One region of the Parapedobacter sp. 2B3 genome, then DNA from elsewhere that is predicted to be linked to it. Evidence: riboswitches for the same ligand, from Rfam matches in the RefSeq annotation. Region 1 holds a riboswitch; the other holds the start of a gene.

What was found. Region 1 has a riboswitch for S-adenosylmethionine ahead of ACEVG1_RS13700 (O-acetylhomoserine aminocarboxypropyltransferase/cysteine synthase family protein). Riboswitches for the same ligand answer to the same signal wherever they lie in the genome.
Region 2: linked by a shared signal. The riboswitch ahead of metE (5-methyltetrahydropteroyltriglutamate--homocysteine S-methyltransferase) and the one ahead of ACEVG1_RS13700 (O-acetylhomoserine aminocarboxypropyltransferase/cysteine synthase family protein) in region 1 are both predicted to bind S-adenosylmethionine.

Annotation. Positions count from the first base shown of each region.
Region 1 is NZ_JBHEUZ010000011.1:140,950-149,419, reverse strand. Features, by position in the region: gene ACEVG1_RS13740 (SDR family oxidoreductase) at 1-115, opposite strand, end outside; gene ACEVG1_RS13735 (outer membrane beta-barrel protein) at 187-876, opposite strand; gene ubiE (bifunctional demethylmenaquinone methyltransferase/2-methoxy-6-polyprenyl-1,4-benzoquinol methylase UbiE) at 873-1,610, opposite strand; RNA gene rnpB (RNase P RNA component class A) at 1,690-2,099, shown strand; gene ACEVG1_RS13720 (sigma-54-dependent transcriptional regulator) at 2,116-3,528, shown strand; gene ACEVG1_RS13715 (hypothetical protein) at 3,562-3,750, opposite strand; gene ACEVG1_RS13710 (homoserine dehydrogenase) at 3,859-5,040, opposite strand; gene metX (homoserine O-acetyltransferase) at 5,086-6,144, opposite strand; gene ACEVG1_RS13700 (O-acetylhomoserine aminocarboxypropyltransferase/cysteine synthase family protein) at 6,174-7,478, opposite strand; gene ACEVG1_RS13695 (hypothetical protein) at 7,530-7,658, shown strand; SAM riboswitch class I at 7,747-7,861, opposite strand; gene ACEVG1_RS13690 (glutamine synthetase III) at 8,046-8,470, opposite strand, start outside.
Region 2 is NZ_JBHEUZ010000020.1:31,595-40,064, reverse strand. Features, by position in the region: gene pyk (pyruvate kinase) at 1-271, shown strand, start outside; gene ACEVG1_RS18215 (TylF/MycF/NovP-related O-methyltransferase) at 275-1,006, shown strand; gene ACEVG1_RS18210 (hypothetical protein) at 1,003-1,407, opposite strand; gene ACEVG1_RS18205 (ATP-binding protein) at 1,566-3,347, shown strand; gene ACEVG1_RS18200 (response regulator transcription factor) at 3,362-4,051, shown strand; SAM riboswitch class I at 4,177-4,282, shown strand; gene metE (5-methyltetrahydropteroyltriglutamate--homocysteine S-methyltransferase) at 4,396-6,717, shown strand; gene trmD (tRNA (guanosine(37)-N1)-methyltransferase TrmD) at 7,049-7,726, shown strand; gene ACEVG1_RS18185 (anthranilate synthase component I family protein) at 7,969-8,470, shown strand, end outside.

The DNA of each region.
Region 1 (8,470 bases):
GGTCGATGCGGCGGGCTGCCAACAGCAGGTCGTAACCTTCGCGGGCGAACGTCCGTGCGCACGCTTCGCCGATACCGGCACTGGCTCCCGTGATGAATACTGTTTTTTTAGACATTAGACATTAGATATTAGATATGAGACATTAGACATGAGACACTAGACATCAACTCCACAACCTCACAACCCTCACTCAAAATACAAGCTCACCTGGAAACTCCGCATATAAAGTCGATCCAGCGGCGAATCATTGGTGAACGTATGTTGGGGCCGGTCGTCCAGTAGGTTCCCGATACTTTGCACCCACCGGATTTCCGGCGACATTTTAAAAAATTCGAAATAGATGTCAAAACCGATCCCGGCGGTATACGCAAGGTAACTGCGATTGGTCATGATATCTACATTGCCGTCGTATCTTTTACTTGGGGAAACATTGAAAGCCACTTCCCCGCCACCGACCAGGTAGCCCCGCATATTCGTCTTCCGGTCAGACTTGAATTTCAACAACAAAGGGATACCGATGTCGGAACGGTGGATCGTATGCACCTCTTGGTCGAAGTTCACGTCAATATTCATGAACCGTAAATTGGGCTGGAGGCGGAGATTGAGGTTATCCGTTAGTTTCGCATCGGCCAGTAAGCCTAAGCCGATATTGTGTGAAAAAGGAGAAGTCACACTTGCGTAGCCCTTGTCTAGCCATGAATCCTTTAGGTCAAATTTATAGTCGGCATTGATATAGTGGAAACTGAAACCGAAATGCAGGCGCTCGTCGTCCACGCCACCACCCCACCGTTGGTACCGTTGCTGGGCGTTTGCGGCAAATGCGCCCATCAGCAGGCAGACCAAGCAGCAAAGGGCGATTTGGCTCCGCTGTTTCATTTCGTTGCGATATAGATAGTGCAAATGCCGAATGTCTGCGGGCGGGCCAACGCCTTGCCGAACCCCACACGTTGGAGGATGTCCGTGAATTGCTTGCCATCCGGGAATTGTGCAACGGATTCGGGGAGGTAGCTGTATGCACGGTAGTCTTTGGAGAAGACTTTGCCGATAAGGGGGGTAACATGGTTGAAGTAAAAGTGGTACAGCTGTTTGATTGGGAAGCCCTTGGGTTTCGAAAATTCAAGGATGACTGCCTTGCCGCCTGGCTTGAGTACCCGATGGATATCGGTGAGGCCTTTCTCGAGGTTTTCGAAATTGCGCACGCCGAACGCGACCGTCACGGCGTCGAATGTGCCGTCCATGAAAGGCAGGTTTTCCGAATCGGCAAGGGCAACCTCAAACTGGTCGCTGAGGCCTTTCTTGGTTATCTTTTCGCGGGCTATGGCGAGCATCCCTGCCGAGATATCAACCCCGATAACTTTTTGGGGTTGGAGTATCTTAATCGCTTCCAGCGCAAAATCACCTGTACCGGTAGCCACATCGAGGAGTCGCCGGGGCTTACTCGCTTTGAGTGCGCGGATGGCTTTTTTCCGCCAGATTATGTCGATACCCAACGACATGAAATGGTTGAGGAAGTCATAAGTGCCCGAGATGTTGTCGAACATATCGGCCACCTGCTGTTTTTTATCTGCGTCTGTATCTTTGTAAGGCTTTACCGTTTGCGATGCTGTCATGGTAGACAAAGATACGGTTTTACCGCGTACACAGGCCACACGCTTCAAACTTAATAACTTATTGTGTACCTTTGCATCGAGGCAAACCTGTTCTATCGCCCTGCTGCCACGGGCAGGAGGGAGGAAAGTCCGGACAACGCAGGGCACCCCGCTTCCTAACGGGAAGGGTCACGCTGAGAGGCGTGATACGGAAAGTGCCACAGAAAATAAACCGTCTCGCCTCAGGCGAGATAAGGGTGAAAACGTGGGGTAAGAGCCCACGGCTTTGCATGGCGACATGCATCGCGGTAAACCCCGGGGGTTGAAAGGTCAAATAGGTTGCGGATACCAGGAGGCTGCTCGTCTCCATTCTATCTCGTCTTAGACGAGATGGAGACCGCAACGGGTAGACCGCTTGAGCCTGCCAGTGATGGCAGGCCTAGATAAATGATAGAAGTCCCTCGCCTTGGGCGAGGGGTACAGAATCCGGCTTATAGGGTTTGCCTTTTTTACGTAGGAATAGAATATGACCAAAATACTAATTATCGACGACGAGCGTGCCATCCGGAGTACGCTGCGTGAAATTCTGGAGTACGAAGACTATAAGGTGCTCGATACCGACAATGGTACCGAGGGCTTGGCTATCATCAAGAAGGAAAACATAGACCTGGTACTTTGCGATATCAAAATGAGCAAGATGGACGGCATGGAAGTGCTTACTGAAGCGCTGGCCATCAAGCCGGATTTGCCCTTTATCATGATATCGGGGCATGGTACCATAGAAACAGCGGTCGAAGCCAGCAAAAAGGGCGCATATGACTTTATTTCCAAGCCGCCCGACCTGAATCGGTTGTTGATAACCGTACGCAACGCGCTCGAACGGGGTACGTTGGTTACGGAAACCAAGGTGCTGAAGCGTAAAGTTAGTAAAACACGCGATATATTGGGCGATTCGGAAGCCATCCAGCGCATCAAGGAGACCATCGAGCGGGTGGCGCCCACGGATGCCCGTGTACTGGTAACCGGGGCGAACGGTAGTGGCAAGGAGCTGGTGGCCCGGTGGCTCCATGAAAAGTCGTCGCGGGCGGATGCACCCCTCATCGAGGTAAACTGTGCCGCTATACCGTCCGAGTTGATCGAAAGTGAACTTTTCGGACATGAAAAAGGTTCTTTCACGTCGGCCATAAAACAACGCATCGGTAAGTTCGAACAGGCTGATAATGGTACATTGTTTCTGGACGAGATCGGTGATATGAGCCTTTCGGCGCAGGCCAAGGTGCTTCGGGCGCTGCAGGAAAATAAGGTGACCCGGGTGGGCGGAGAGAAGGAAATCAGTGTGAATGTCCGTGTCATCGCAGCGACCAATAAGGATTTGCTTAAGGAAATCGATGCCGGTAATTTCCGCATGGACCTCTACCACCGGTTGAGCGTGATCATCATCCATGTGCCACCATTGACTGAACGGAAAGAGGATATCCCTGTGTTGGCGGAGCAATTTTGCGACGAGGTTTGCGGGGAATACAATATGCCTGTGAAGAAAATCACAGCAGCGGCAATGGAGGCGTTGAAAGCATTGCCATGGACCGGTAATATCCGTGAATTGCGTAACATGGTGGAGCGATTGATTATCCTGAGCGATAAAGAAATAACCGATAAAGACGTGTGCGCTTTTGCCAACCCTAGTGCGGTAACGGCTATGGTGGAGCGTGTCGTAACAAACGAGGAGGATGCGGATTGCGTTGCACCCGAAAATAGCGCCATTAACTACGATGATTTTCCATCGTTCCAGGATTTCAAAGACCATACGGAAATGGAATTTATCAAGTATAAGTTGGAAAAGAACGGATGGAACGTGTCTAAAACGGCCGATGAAATCGATATCCAACGGAGCCATCTATACAGTAAAATCGAGAAGTTCGGTTTGAAAAGGGAGTCGTAACAACGCCAATCCGCCCGCCAAGGGCGGATTGGCTTACTCGTTGAATTTGCGGTGCTGTTTCTTGATGAGAACCGCCACGACAATAATCAACACAATCGCGGCCAATGCAATATAACCATAGGCCCGCCAAGGGCTCTCTGCGGCTGTCGTCTCGTGCTGCTGCTGCTGCACAAAGGCCGGAACGCCAAACAATGCAATAAAAGACACAACGGTGCTCTGCATGACGCAATATATTTTTAACGTGTTACAATCTGTACAAGATATTAATTAAAGTGCACAAACGTGTCTTATGTTTGGCGTACAGTCGTTTTGTTACAAACAAATGATTTATTAGTCGATTTCGGCGATAAATACACCGTCGCGATCGATGTCGGCCTTGTTTTCCAAAATCTGCCGTAAACTTATCCTGCCAATGACATATTTGAAATCTTGGGCATAATACCGTTCACTGATGGAGGTAAACCCGAGCTTTTCGACGAGTCGTTCATCTTCGTAACGGAGATACACCGAGATTTCCCAATCGGTGCTATACCGCAATCCACCGGCATCGATGTGTTTCTTGTATTCGTATCGGTAGCCATACCGTAAGGCGGCGATATCCGAAAGTACGGCCGATCCGGTAGGGTGGCCCCCGGCGCCTTTGCCATAGAAAAATTGCTCATCGGCAAAAGCGGCTTTGACCAATACGCCATTGTATTCATTTTCTACATTATAGAGGATATTATCGGGCCTAACCAACTTGGGTAACACGTATAGGATAACCGCTTTGTCATTGATTTCACGCGCCGTGGGCACGAGCTTTAGCCGAACGTTCTTCTCGTTCGCAAAGCGGATGTCGGCCGTACGCAGTTTATCGATGCCAATATTGAGGATGGTATCCGGGGAAATATAAAGCCCATATGCGTGCGAAGCGACAATGGCGAGTTTAAACTTGGGGTCAAAGCCCCCCACATCGAGCGTTGGGTCCGTCTCGGCAAACCCCAGCTCTTGTGCCTGCCGCAGCGCCGTGTCGTAGGCGAGGTTTTCATTGAATATCTTGGAGAGTATATAGTTGGACGAACCATTGAAGATGCCCGAGATGGAGTGCAGCAACTCATTGTCGTAATATTCTTCCAAGTTCCTGATGATGGGAATGCTTCCGCATACCGCACCTTCGTATAGCAAGCTCGTGCCGTGCTGGTTTTGGATTTCCACCAGTTCTTGGAGATGTGTGGCAATCATCTTCTTATTTGCCGATACCACATTCTTGCCCGATCGGAGTGCACGTGCCACAATGTCGAAGGCGGCATCGGCGTCGTCAATCAACTCCACGACCGTGTTGATTGCTGGATCGTCCAATACCAAGGCTGCATCGGTCGTAAATAATTCGGCCGGAAGGGTGCGTTCCTTTTCGGGGTGTTTGATAACAAATTTTTTGATGGCGAGGTTGAGGTGTTTGGTACTGATGATGTCGTATAGCCCTTGTCCCACCACACCGAATCCGAAAATACCCAGGGTTAGTTTGTTGTCCATGTTTGCAGTCAATGTTGTTGTTTTGATATAAAAGATAAAAATAGTTTAACCCACACGGCGGTAACTGGTCGTGATAGGTTGGTCTCCACCCATGTTTAAGAAGTCGGCAAGTACTTCGGCAATGCGCTTTGTCTCGATGAGAAATCCATCGTGCCCGTAGAAGGAATTGATTTCCGCGTATTTCGCGCCGGCAATATGCTTAGCCAGGAACTTCTGCTCTTCCACCGGAAACAATAGGTCTGTGTCAATGCCAATAACGAGCGTTTTCGCCTGTACCAGGCGAAGGGCATCGGGTACGCTTTGGCGTCCGCGGCCCACGTTATGTCCGTCCATCGCTTTGCTGAGGAGCCAATAGCTGTAGGCATTGAAACGTTTAACCAATTTCTCACCCTGGTAATTCTGGTACGAAGAGGCCCTGAAATCATCCTGCTTGTCGTCGGATGTTTCCAATTGCGTGGCACCATAGGTATCGTAGCCGCGGTAAGAGAGGAGCGCGATGCTACGGGCCGCTTTCAATCCCTTGGCGCCGCCATTGGGTATGTTTGCATAAAACGTCCGGTCGGTGCTGATGGCCAGTCGCTGGCTTTCGTTAAAGGCAATGCCCCAGGGAGAGTGTGCTGCGTTTGTCGCTACCAATACCAGGTTACGAATCCGATCGGGGTCGGCGATAGCCCATTCCAATGCTTGCTGGCCGCCCAACGACCCGCCGATGACCACAGCTATTTTTCCGATGCCGAGATGGTCGGCCAGCAACGCATGGGCGGCAGCCATGTCCCGGATCGAAAACTGCGGGAACGATAGGTAGTAAGGATAGCCAGTGACCGGGTTGGTACTCAGTGGGTTGGTGCTGCCGTACGGCGACCCGATGATATTGGCGCAGACGATGAAATGCTCCGCCGGGTTAAAAAAGTCCTTTTCACCGAACAATCCAGGCCACCATCCAAACACATCGGCATTTGCCGTAAGCGCATGGCAAACCCATATCACATTGTCCTTCCGTTCATTGAGTTGGCCATAGGTATGGTACCCAATGCTGAGGTTCCTGATTCGCTTCCCGTTTTCGAGTTTGAATGTTTTCGGATAGTTGAATGTCGATATGCCCATGGTTGGTTGGATTGCTCGGTGATGGGAAGCTATTTCACTTGGTCAAACGCCTGTTGCAGATCGCCCTTGATATCGTCGATGTGTTCGATACCCACGGCCAACCGCAGTTCGCCCGGATACACGCCCGCTTCTGCTTGTTCCTGTGCCGACAATTGCTGGTGCGTAGTGGCGGCCGGGTGGATGACAAGCGTCTTGGTGTCGCCCACGTTAGCCAAATGGCTGATGAGTTTCAAGTTATCTATGAATGCATTTGCTTTTTCAGCGCCGCCCTTGATGGTGAACGAAAGTACCGCGCCGAAGCCATTCTTGAGGTATTTCTGTGCATTGGCGTGGTTCGGGTCGCTTTTCAATCCGGGGTACTTCACTTTTTCTACCTGCGGATGCTGCTCCAACCACTTGGCCACTTCCAATGTGTTGTCTACGTGTCGTTGTACACGCAGCGAAAGCGTTTCCAGCCCCTGCAGTAATAGGAACGAGTTGAAAGGCGACAACGCCGGTCCGAAATCACGCAGTCCTTCTACCCGTGCGCGGATAGCGAACTGGATGTTGCCAAAAGGGCCGTCCACACCGAAAACATCGCTGAATACGAGCCCGTGGTAACCTTCGGAGGGTTCACTGAACTGCTTGAATTTACCATTTCCCCAATTGTAATTGCCGCCGTCTACAATGATGCCGGCGATGCTATTGCCATGCCCACCGATCCACTTTGTCGCCGCAGCTACCACCACATGCGCGCCGTGCTCCAATGGTTTGAATAGATAACCACCGCACCCGAACGTATTGTCGACAATGAGGGGGAGGTCATATTTTTTGGCTATTGCGGCGATGCGGTCGAAATCGGGGATGCTGAAACTGGGGTTGCCTATGGTTTCCACATAAATGGCCTTGGTTTTATCATCGATTGCAGCCTCGATGTTTTCCGGCTTTTCGTTTTTCGCAAACCGGGCCTCGATGCCCAATCGCTTGAACGATACCTTGAATTGGTTATACGTGCCGCCATACAGACTGGACCCCGTAACGAAATTGTCACCGCTTTCCAGAATATTGGTCAGAGCGATAAACTGTGCCGATTGGCCCGAAGCGACTGCGAGACCCGCTACACCGCCCTCGAGCGCTGCCATCCGTTTTTCAAACACATCGGTGGTCGGATTCATGATCCGGGTATAGATATTTCCAAACTCCTTCAACGCAAAGAGGTTTGCCCCATGTTCCGCGCTGTTGAATACGAAAGAAGTGGTTTGGTAAATCGGTACGGCACGTGAACCCGTGGTGGGGTCGGCCTCTTGTCCGGCGTGTACTTGCAGCGTTTCAAATTTCAGATTTTCATTAGCCATGATTCAACTTTTTTAATAAACTTACTTATGTTGGATTAACTTGTGTGCTCAATGGATAAGCGCTGTCCGGTACATACCCGCCTCGTTGGGCAGCGGCATGTATGGTGGACGGTGTGTGTGCGTGGGGTCAACAGCAGGTACGGCACCGCATCATCCCGCTGCACATTCGGGATGGCATAGCGGCAATAGGCTGAATGCGGCTTCCTCCGGGTTTTCCGGAAGTTGGGCTAAGGATACTACTTGTTGGGTACGTGTTCATTTGTCTTATCATTTATATGCTCCCAGCCAATCTTTGCAGGGACAGGAATTGGCACCTTTTCCACCGTTTGCGGATGGTTGCCAGTGGGTCATTGAGCCAGTCTCTCGCCACTTCTTTATAAACCAAGACCTACTTTTGAAGAGGAATTGATTTGTGCGTGTATCCACGCAACGGTTGCAAATATACGCGGTATGGTTGGGTTGTGCAACCCTTTTTTGATTTTTTTGAGCAGGTGCCTTAACAAATAACACGAGGCCTCCCGTATAAGGAGGCCTCGTGTTATTTGTGCGATATGGATTCGTATTACCTTACCGTACGAACAGGAGTTCGCGCAGTTTCGGCAACGGCCACTGCCGGTCGTCCACAATCTGCTCCAACTTATTCAGATGGTATCGGATTTTGTCGAAATACGGTTTCACCTTCGTGTCGTAAGCGATCGCTTTTTCGCGTGCATCTTCAAGGACGTTTGCTTTCTTGCGTTCCTGGCGCATCGCTTCGGCATCGACCAAGATGGTATTGATGTGGTTGGAAATACGTTCTACCAAATTGGCTTGCGATCCGTATGCTTCCGCTTTCAGTCCCAAATCCTTCAGTCCCTTTATATTCTCAATGAGAACGTTCTGGTAGTTGAATGCTGCGGGAGCCACCAGGCTGGTTACGATCTCTCCGATAACGCGGGCCTCGATCTGGATTTTCTTGAAGTAGTTTTCCAGTAGGATTTCATGGCGGGCTT
Region 2 (8,470 bases), on a different contig from region 1:
CGCTTTTGAGATTTCGAGCTATCGCCCCAATGCAGACATCTATATTTTTACCGGCAACCGGGCGCTGCTCAATACGCTGACGCTTCTATGGGGCGTAAAAACGTTCTACTACGACAAGTTTGAAAGCACCGATGGCAGCATCCATGATGTAAACTCGTTGCTAAAGTCAAAAAAACTCGTGCAGCCGGGGCAAATCGTCATCAACACCGCGTCTACCCCCTTGCATAAGAAAGGGAAGACAAATACAATCAAGGTAACCGAAATGGAGTAGCGGATGGGTATCCACGAGGTCGCGGATGGGGTAACCGCCAAGGCGCTTGCCTGGTGGTACCGCCTTACGGATGGCAACAAAGCAGCCATCCTACAGGTCAAGGCTGCGCAGTTGACCTACCTCAACACCCGCGACCTGCTCAATCTGTATGAGGTGGCCCGGAAGGTGGAAGAGGCGCAGGTAACCGGCCTATTTATCGAAGCAGGCTGCGCCCTTGGTGGATCGGCCATCGCTTTGGGCAAAGCAAAGGCCCCTCAACGCGAGTTCCGCCTATACGATGCTTTCGGGATGATCCCGCCACCGTCAGACAAGGATGATGCCGATGTCCATGCCCGGTATGAAGAAATCAAAAGCGGCAAATCAAAGGGAATCGGCCGCAACACGTATTATGGATATACCGAAAACCTACAGGAAGTGGTGGCAACCAATCTAACAAAACACGGCTTGCCTCCCAAAAAAAACAACATCAAGCTCATCAAAGGCTATTTCGAAGATACCCTATACATTACCCAGCCGGTGGCGTTGGCTCACATCGATTGCGATTGGTACGCCTCGGTAATGAGCTGCCTGCTCCAGATCGAACCCCACCTTTCTCCGGGTGGTAAACTTATATTCGACGATTATTACGATTGGTCGGGCTGCCGCAATGCGGTAGACGAGTATTTCAATGATAAAAAAGGGTACACCTTTAACAAGGTGGGCCGGAAGCTCCACGTAACCAAAACAGCGGGCTAGGGTCTCCCTGCCTTTGGAGATTGCTCTTTTTGTTTGTCCAGCAGTTTATTCAACTGGTTCATAAGGGCACTATCCACCACATGCTCACCTGTTATGCGGTCTGTTTGGACAATAAAACTGCCGGGACCCACTTGGTAAGCATTCGGTATGGGCACGCAATTGTCCCCCCGGTAAGCATTCGGCATGGCTACGGCGTAATCCCTGCGGTACCCGTTGGGCATCGGATAGGTGTCAAATACCCGATCGCCGCGTTTTGGTTTGGAGTCCGACAGAACAGAATCGATAACGGTCCGCCTTTCAGGCTTCATCATACGCAAGGCTCCGGTACCCCCGTCATGCTGGGCAAACCCCACTACGGGCAAACAAAAAAAAGCAACTAAAAAATTATAGCACCTATTCATAACCCAAGCAGATTGGTACACCCAAAAGTAGCGAAAATAACAGAACGCCAACTGACACACGGTGTTAAAATTTGTTAAAAGCTACTGTTTGCCTTACAGCTTATGTATTTTTGTAGGGAATGAAGCACAAAAAGAGTATTGGATTAATCATCGGTCTGATGACAGTCGCCCTTTTGGGGGTGGTGTCTATGCAGTACTTTTTTATCCGCCAGTCGTATGCATTGAAGGCCCAGCTTTTTGACGAGTCTGTGAAAGCGGCGCTCAATGCGGTTGCCTCCAAAGCCGAAAAGCGGGAAGTGATGCAGCTTGCTGCCGCCCAACGTAAGAACAAAGAAAAGCTGGAGCGCGAACAACGCAAACTCGAAGAACAGCTCCGCTTAAAAACGGAGATCGAAAGATTGCACCAAAAGCAGGCAGAACTACATCTGGCATTTCTTCAGCAGGAAGAGGAACTTAACAAACAATTCCCGATCGTTATCCCTATTGAAAATAACGATTTCTATGAAACGTATATCAATAATCCGCAATATCAACACCTCGTGTCGGTCAGCTATCAATCAAACATTGTGATTGACAATGGCTTCCAACGGAATGATAATTCCATAGGGCTTTCCGCTGCCCGTCAAGTGCCGACGGTCAAAGCCAAGGATGACAGCGTGCGGTACTTTATCCCGATAGGGCCCGACGCGTTCAACACAACGAGCATAAAATATGCGATAAAAGCGTTCGCCCCCCGACAGGACCTCAAGATGAGTCGCGAGATTGCCCGCAAGGAGCAGGAGCTACAGCTGTTGCAAGCGAGCACGTTGATGGATACCATTGCTATCTTAAGTGGCAAAAACCCGATGATAGTAAAGGGTTTTGAGGCGGAAATGGAGTTATATAAGCGCCCGTTGAGCGAGCGGATCAACGTGGCTTATATCAAATCGGAGCTGGAGAAAGAGCTTAAGAACAGGGCGATCCATTCGCCGTTCGACCTCGTCATCAAGGATAGGAGCACCACGCTATATGCGTCGTTCGCCAACTTCTCAGAAACAGAAGAACCCAACCCACAAAGCCTATACACCACCGAATTGTTCCGGGCAGATAACGAGCGTTCGTCTGGCCGCTTGGCCATATATTTTCCCAACAAGGACCATGTATTGATGGGAAACATGACGGTGATGCTGTTTTCTTCGGCGACCCTGTTGCTGGTATTGATCGGATCCTTTACGTATACCATCTTTACCATGCTCCGGCAGAAGAAAATATCGGAGATGAAAACAGATTTCATCAACAACATGACGCACGAGTTTAAAACGCCGGTAGCCACCATCATGATCGCCAGCGAATCGCTCAAGGATGCCGACATCGCTGCCGACCAGCAACGTGCCTCCCGCTTGGCCAACATTATCTACGATGAAAACGTCCGGTTGGGCAATCACATTGAACGCGTGCTCAATATCGCTCGCCTCGAGAAAGATAACCTGAAGCTGGAACATCGCCCTGTAGACATGAACGATCTTGCCCAAGCGGTGGTGGATAGCATGGAGCTGCAACTGCTTAAACACGAAGCCAAGGTTAGCATGCACCTCGATGCCACCGATGCTGTCGTATCGGGCGATGAGTTGCACCTTTCTAACGTATTGTTCAATTTGTTGGACAACGCCATAAAATACAGCGCTGAAAACCCCGACATCACCATCAGAACAAAAAACAGCAGTAAGCAAATCCACATCACCGTGGCCGATAAGGGCATTGGGATGAACCGGGACCAGCTCTCGAAGATTTTCGATCAATTTTACCGCATCCCAACCGGAAACCGCCATGACGTGAAAGGCTTTGGCCTTGGACTCAGCTACGTGAACGATATCGTTAAACGGTTGGGTGGCAAAGTACATGTACGTAGCGAAAAAGACAAAGGAACTTCATTTGAAATCACGTTACCGCTCGAACGATAGGGAGACCAACCACTATGCAAAAGATTCTATTGGCAGAAGACGACCCGAACCTGGGCGATATTCTGAAAGACTATTTAGAGCTGAAAGGCAAATTTGACGTTGTCCTATGCAAGGACGGTGACGAAGCACTGCGCCAGTTCAATAAAGAGCCATTTGACCTCTGTATACTCGATGTGATGATGCCCCGCAAGGATGGTTTCACGTTGGGCAAGGAAATCCGCAAGACCAACGCGGACATCCCCATCATCTTTGCCACCGCCAAAGGAATGATGGAAGATAAAACCGAAGCGTTCGGACTGGGCGGCGACGACTACATCACCAAGCCTTTCCGTGTGGAGGAGCTGTTACTACGTATCCATGCGTTGCTTAAACGGGCATCGCGAGAAAAACAGGAAGAGGCGTACGCCGACCAATTCGAGATCGGCAAATACCACTTTGACTATGTGGCCCAGCAGATCAGCTACAACGGGCAACAGCAAAAACTATCAACCAAAGAAGCGGAGCTGCTCCGCCTGCTTTGTATCAAGAAAAACGATGTGCTCACACGCGAGGAAGCCCTACTGAAAATCTGGCACGACGACAACTACTTCAATGGCCGCAGCATGGACGTGTTCCTCAGCAAGCTACGCAAATACCTGCGCGATGACCCAAAGGTCGAGATCGTGAATGTGCATGGCAAGGGATATAAGTTGTTGGTGAGTTGATTTTCCCCCTATAAGTTCCCCGGCGCAAGAATGCATAGATCCGTTTAAATCTGCTCAATCCGTGTCATCCCCGTTCCACAATTAATATTTTTGCGTATTTCAATCTTAATCCCGATATTAGCGGCCGCTTATGGAGAAAGGCAGAGGGAATGGACCCTGTGAAGCCTTAGCAACCTGTCGGCAGACAAGGTGCTAAATTCTACTCCCGCCTCGGTGGGGGAAAAATAAGCAGACACAACTCACCCTTGTGCCCTCTCCCGAAAGCATCCAGTAAGAAAAGACTCCTCTTGTCCGCAAATGGAAGGATGTCGCTGTATTGTACATTAATTTATTCAAACAATATCATGTTAAAAACCAACAACTTGGGTTACCCGCGTATCGGTGCCCTTCGGGAGCTGAAAAAGGCCAACGAAGCCTACTGGGCAAAGAAAATCAGCCAACAGGAACTGCTGGGGGCCGCGCGCGCCATTCGCGAAGAAAATTGGAAAACCCAACGGGAGGCAGGCATCGCCCTTATCCCTTCCAACGATTTTTCGTTCTATGACCAGGTGCTCGACCTTACACTTACCGTCGGCGCCATCCCAACCCGCTACAAGGGTTTCGCAGTGGAAGGTGCTTCTTCTTATAACCTCGATTTATATTTCGCCATGGCCCGTGGCTTCCAGCAAGACGGACTCGATGTAACCGCCATGGAAATGACCAAGTGGTTCGATACCAACTACCACTACATCGTGCCCGAGTTCGTGAAAGACCAGCAGTTCCGCCTCACTTCCGAGAAGGTGGTCAACGAATTCAACGAAGCCAAGCAATTGGGTATCGACACCAAGCCCGTATTAATCGGTCCCATCACCTACCTGCTGCTGGGCAAGGAGAAAGAAGCCGGTTTCGACCGGATCGACCTCATCGACCGCCTGTTGCCCGTTTATGAAGAAATCCTGGGCAAACTGGCGCAAGCCGGAGCTGAGTGGATACAGCTTGACGAACCTTTCCTCGCATTGGACATCGACGATAAAACCCGCGCGCTTTACCAAACTGTTTACAACCGCCTCGCCGCTGCTGCAAAAGGCACCAAACTCGTGGTTGCCACTTACTTCGAGTCGCTGCGTGAAAATGCACAGACCGCATTGAATTTACCCGTACAGGCCCTGCACATCGACCTCGTACGCGGCGAAAACCAGCTTGACGAATTATTGAGCAGCGTTCCTTCCGGCCTTACCCTGTCGCTCGGCGTAGTGGATGGCCGCAACATCTGGAAAAATGACTACGAAACTTCCCTCAAAAAGATTGGACGGGCCGTTGACGCGCTGGGTGCCGACCGCGTATGGGTTGCCCCGTCCAGCTCGTTGCTGCACGTTCCGTTCGATCTTGATTTGGAAGACAATGAACAATCGCTTCCTGCGGAAGTAAAAAACTGGCTCGCCTTTGCCAAACAAAAACTTACGGAAGTAACCGATTTGGCTGCGTTAGCCACTGGCGATGCTAATAGTGCCATTACGGCACGCTTTGAGGCTAACCAAGCCGCACAGCAAAGCCGCCGTACCTCTTCACTCATCCACCGCGACGACGTGAAGACCCGCGTGAAGAACATTACGGATGACGACGCTACACGTACCAGCCCGTTTGCCGACCGTAAAGCCACGCAACAGGCAAAGTTCAACTTACCCGCCTTTGCCACCACGACCATCGGCTCGTTCCCGCAAACCCGGGACGTGCGCAAATGGCGCGCTGACCTCAAAAAAGGTGCGATTACACAAGAAGAGTACGACAAGCTCATCGCTGAAGAAACCGAGCGGACCATCCGCCTACAAGAAGACCTGGACATCGATGTGCTGGTACACGGCGAGTTTGAGCGCAACGACATGGTAGAGTACTTCGGCGAGCAGCTGTCAGGCTATGCCTTCACCAAAAACGGCTGGGTACAATCCTACGGTTCACGCTGCGTGAAGCCTCCCGTCATCTACGGTGATGTCTCACGCCCGAACGACATGACCGTCTATTGGTCGGCCTACGCACAAACCCTCACCAACCGCCCCGTAAAAGGGATGCTTACCGGCCCGGTGACCATTCTGCAATGGTCGTTTGTGCGCAATGACCAGCCACGGTCGGAAACCACCTACCAAATTGCCTTAGCTATTTTGGACGAGGTGCAAGCATTGGAAAAAGCAGGTATCAAAATCATCCAGATCGATGAGCCCGCTATCCGCGAAGGCTTGCCGCTGCGCAAGGCCGACCACAAGGCATACCTCGACTGGGCCGTGCGTGCCTTCCGTGTGTCTTCGTCAAACGTAGCAGATGATACGCAGATACACACCCACATGTGCTATTCTGAGTTTAACGACATCATCGAGCACATTGCTGCCATGGATGCAGACGTGATCACCATCGAGACATCGCGCTCACAGATGGAGCTACTCGATGCCTTTGCAGACTTCAACTACCCGAATGATATCGGACCCGGTGTTTACGACATCCACTCACCGCGCGTACCGAGCAAAGAGGAGATGGTCAAATTGCTTGAAAAGGCGAAGGCCGTTATCCCTGCCGAGCAACTTTGGGTTAATCCCGATTGCGGTCTGAAAACCCGCGCGTGGCCGGAAACAAAGGCTGCGCTGGAAGCCATGGTCGAAGCAGCGAAGACACTACGCGGCGTAGCCGAAGCGGTGTAACCAACCGCTCATTCCATACGATTCAAGCCCCGTTGCCCTCCGGTAGCGGGGCTTTTTGATGCAGTGGAGCTTGCCACACTATCTTGTGGATATTGGGGAATATGGGTATCAATGCAGCTCTAATGTTTTTATATTTTAGTGCAAAGGGTAGCTAGCAATACGTCTTATCGTTCCTTTCACAGCGGTCGCAAAACGCTTCTCCAAACCAGGTTCAATTTTAAGGTCTTTCATTGGCCTTCAGACCACCGTACAGTGGTAGTTGAATTGGAATTGCATCGGGTACGCGACCCAGGGCGTTGACCGATTACCGGCAAAAGCCTACCTTTGCCCCATGCGGTTTGATATTATCACGGTATTGCCGGGTCTGCTGGAAAGCCCCTTTATGCACTCCATTCTGCAACGCGCCCAGACAAAGGGGCTGTGCGAGATAGTGGTACATAGCCTGCGCGACTATGCCGACAACAAGCACCGGAGTGTGGACGACTACCCCTATGGCGGTGGGAGCGGAATGGTGATGCAGGTGGAACCATTTGCGAAATGCATCGAAAAGCTGCAAGCGGAGCGACCCTACGACGAGGTGATTTTCATGACGCCGGATGGCAAAACCCTCAACCAGTCCCTTGCCAACAACCTATCCACCAAAGGTAACCTCATCATCCTTTGCGGACACTACAAGGGGATCGACCAGCGCATCCGCGATATCTTCGTGACCTGTGAGATTTCCATCGGCGACTACGTGCTTTCAGGCGGGGAGTTGCCTGCCGCCGTGCTGGTGGATGCCGTGGCGCGGCTGCTGCCCGGCGTGCTTTCTGACGAGACATCGGCACTGTCCGATTCGTTCCAGGGAGGGCTGCTGGATGCGCCGATTTATACCCGGCCGGCCGATTGGCGGGGCCACAAAGTACCCGATGTACTGCTCAGTGGCAATGAAGCCGCCATAAACCGATGGCGCGACGAACAGGCACTCGCCCGTACCGAAGCCCGGCGACCGGACTTACTCGACGATTGAAGCAAACAGCTAAAAGGCAAATACCCTCAAAATAAAATTTGTTTCGTCAATTTTTTTTATATTTTTGCCCCGTATGATTATGAATAAGTTCCACATCGGATTATGGTGGTGGCACGGCGAAAATAGCGTCGGGTCTGAAGGAACGGTAATATATTCCTGATCAGCCAAGGCTTTAGAATATTCGGCCCGACGTTTTGAAGAATCCGTCGGGTTTTTTTGTGTGATTAAGTTAATGGATAAATATGGCATACCGATTTAAAACGGTTTACAAACAGTTGCTGGCGGATACGACGACGCCGGTGAGTACGTACCTGCGGCTACGCGATGTGTTTCCGAACAGCCTGCTGCTGGAAAGCTCCGACTACCACAGCCGCGAAAACAACATGAGCTACATCTGCTGCCAACCGATCGGGGGCATCAAGCTGGACCGCGATACGCTCGAAATCCAATACCCGGGGCTCCCTGCAACACGGAAACCGGCGGCGGAAATCAACCTCCGGGAAGAGGTGTCGGCCTTTAGAAGTGCTTTCGTCGATAGTGGGAGAGACCAATTCAACTTCATTTCCAACGGCCTTTTTGGTTTCTTCACGTTCGATACCGTGACCCACTTCGAAGATATCCAATTGGAAACCCCTCCAGACCCCCAACGCGATATTCCCTTTATGCAATATCACATCTATCGCTATGTGATCGCGATAGACCACTTCCGCAACCAGCTCTATATTTTTGAACATCAGCTGGAAG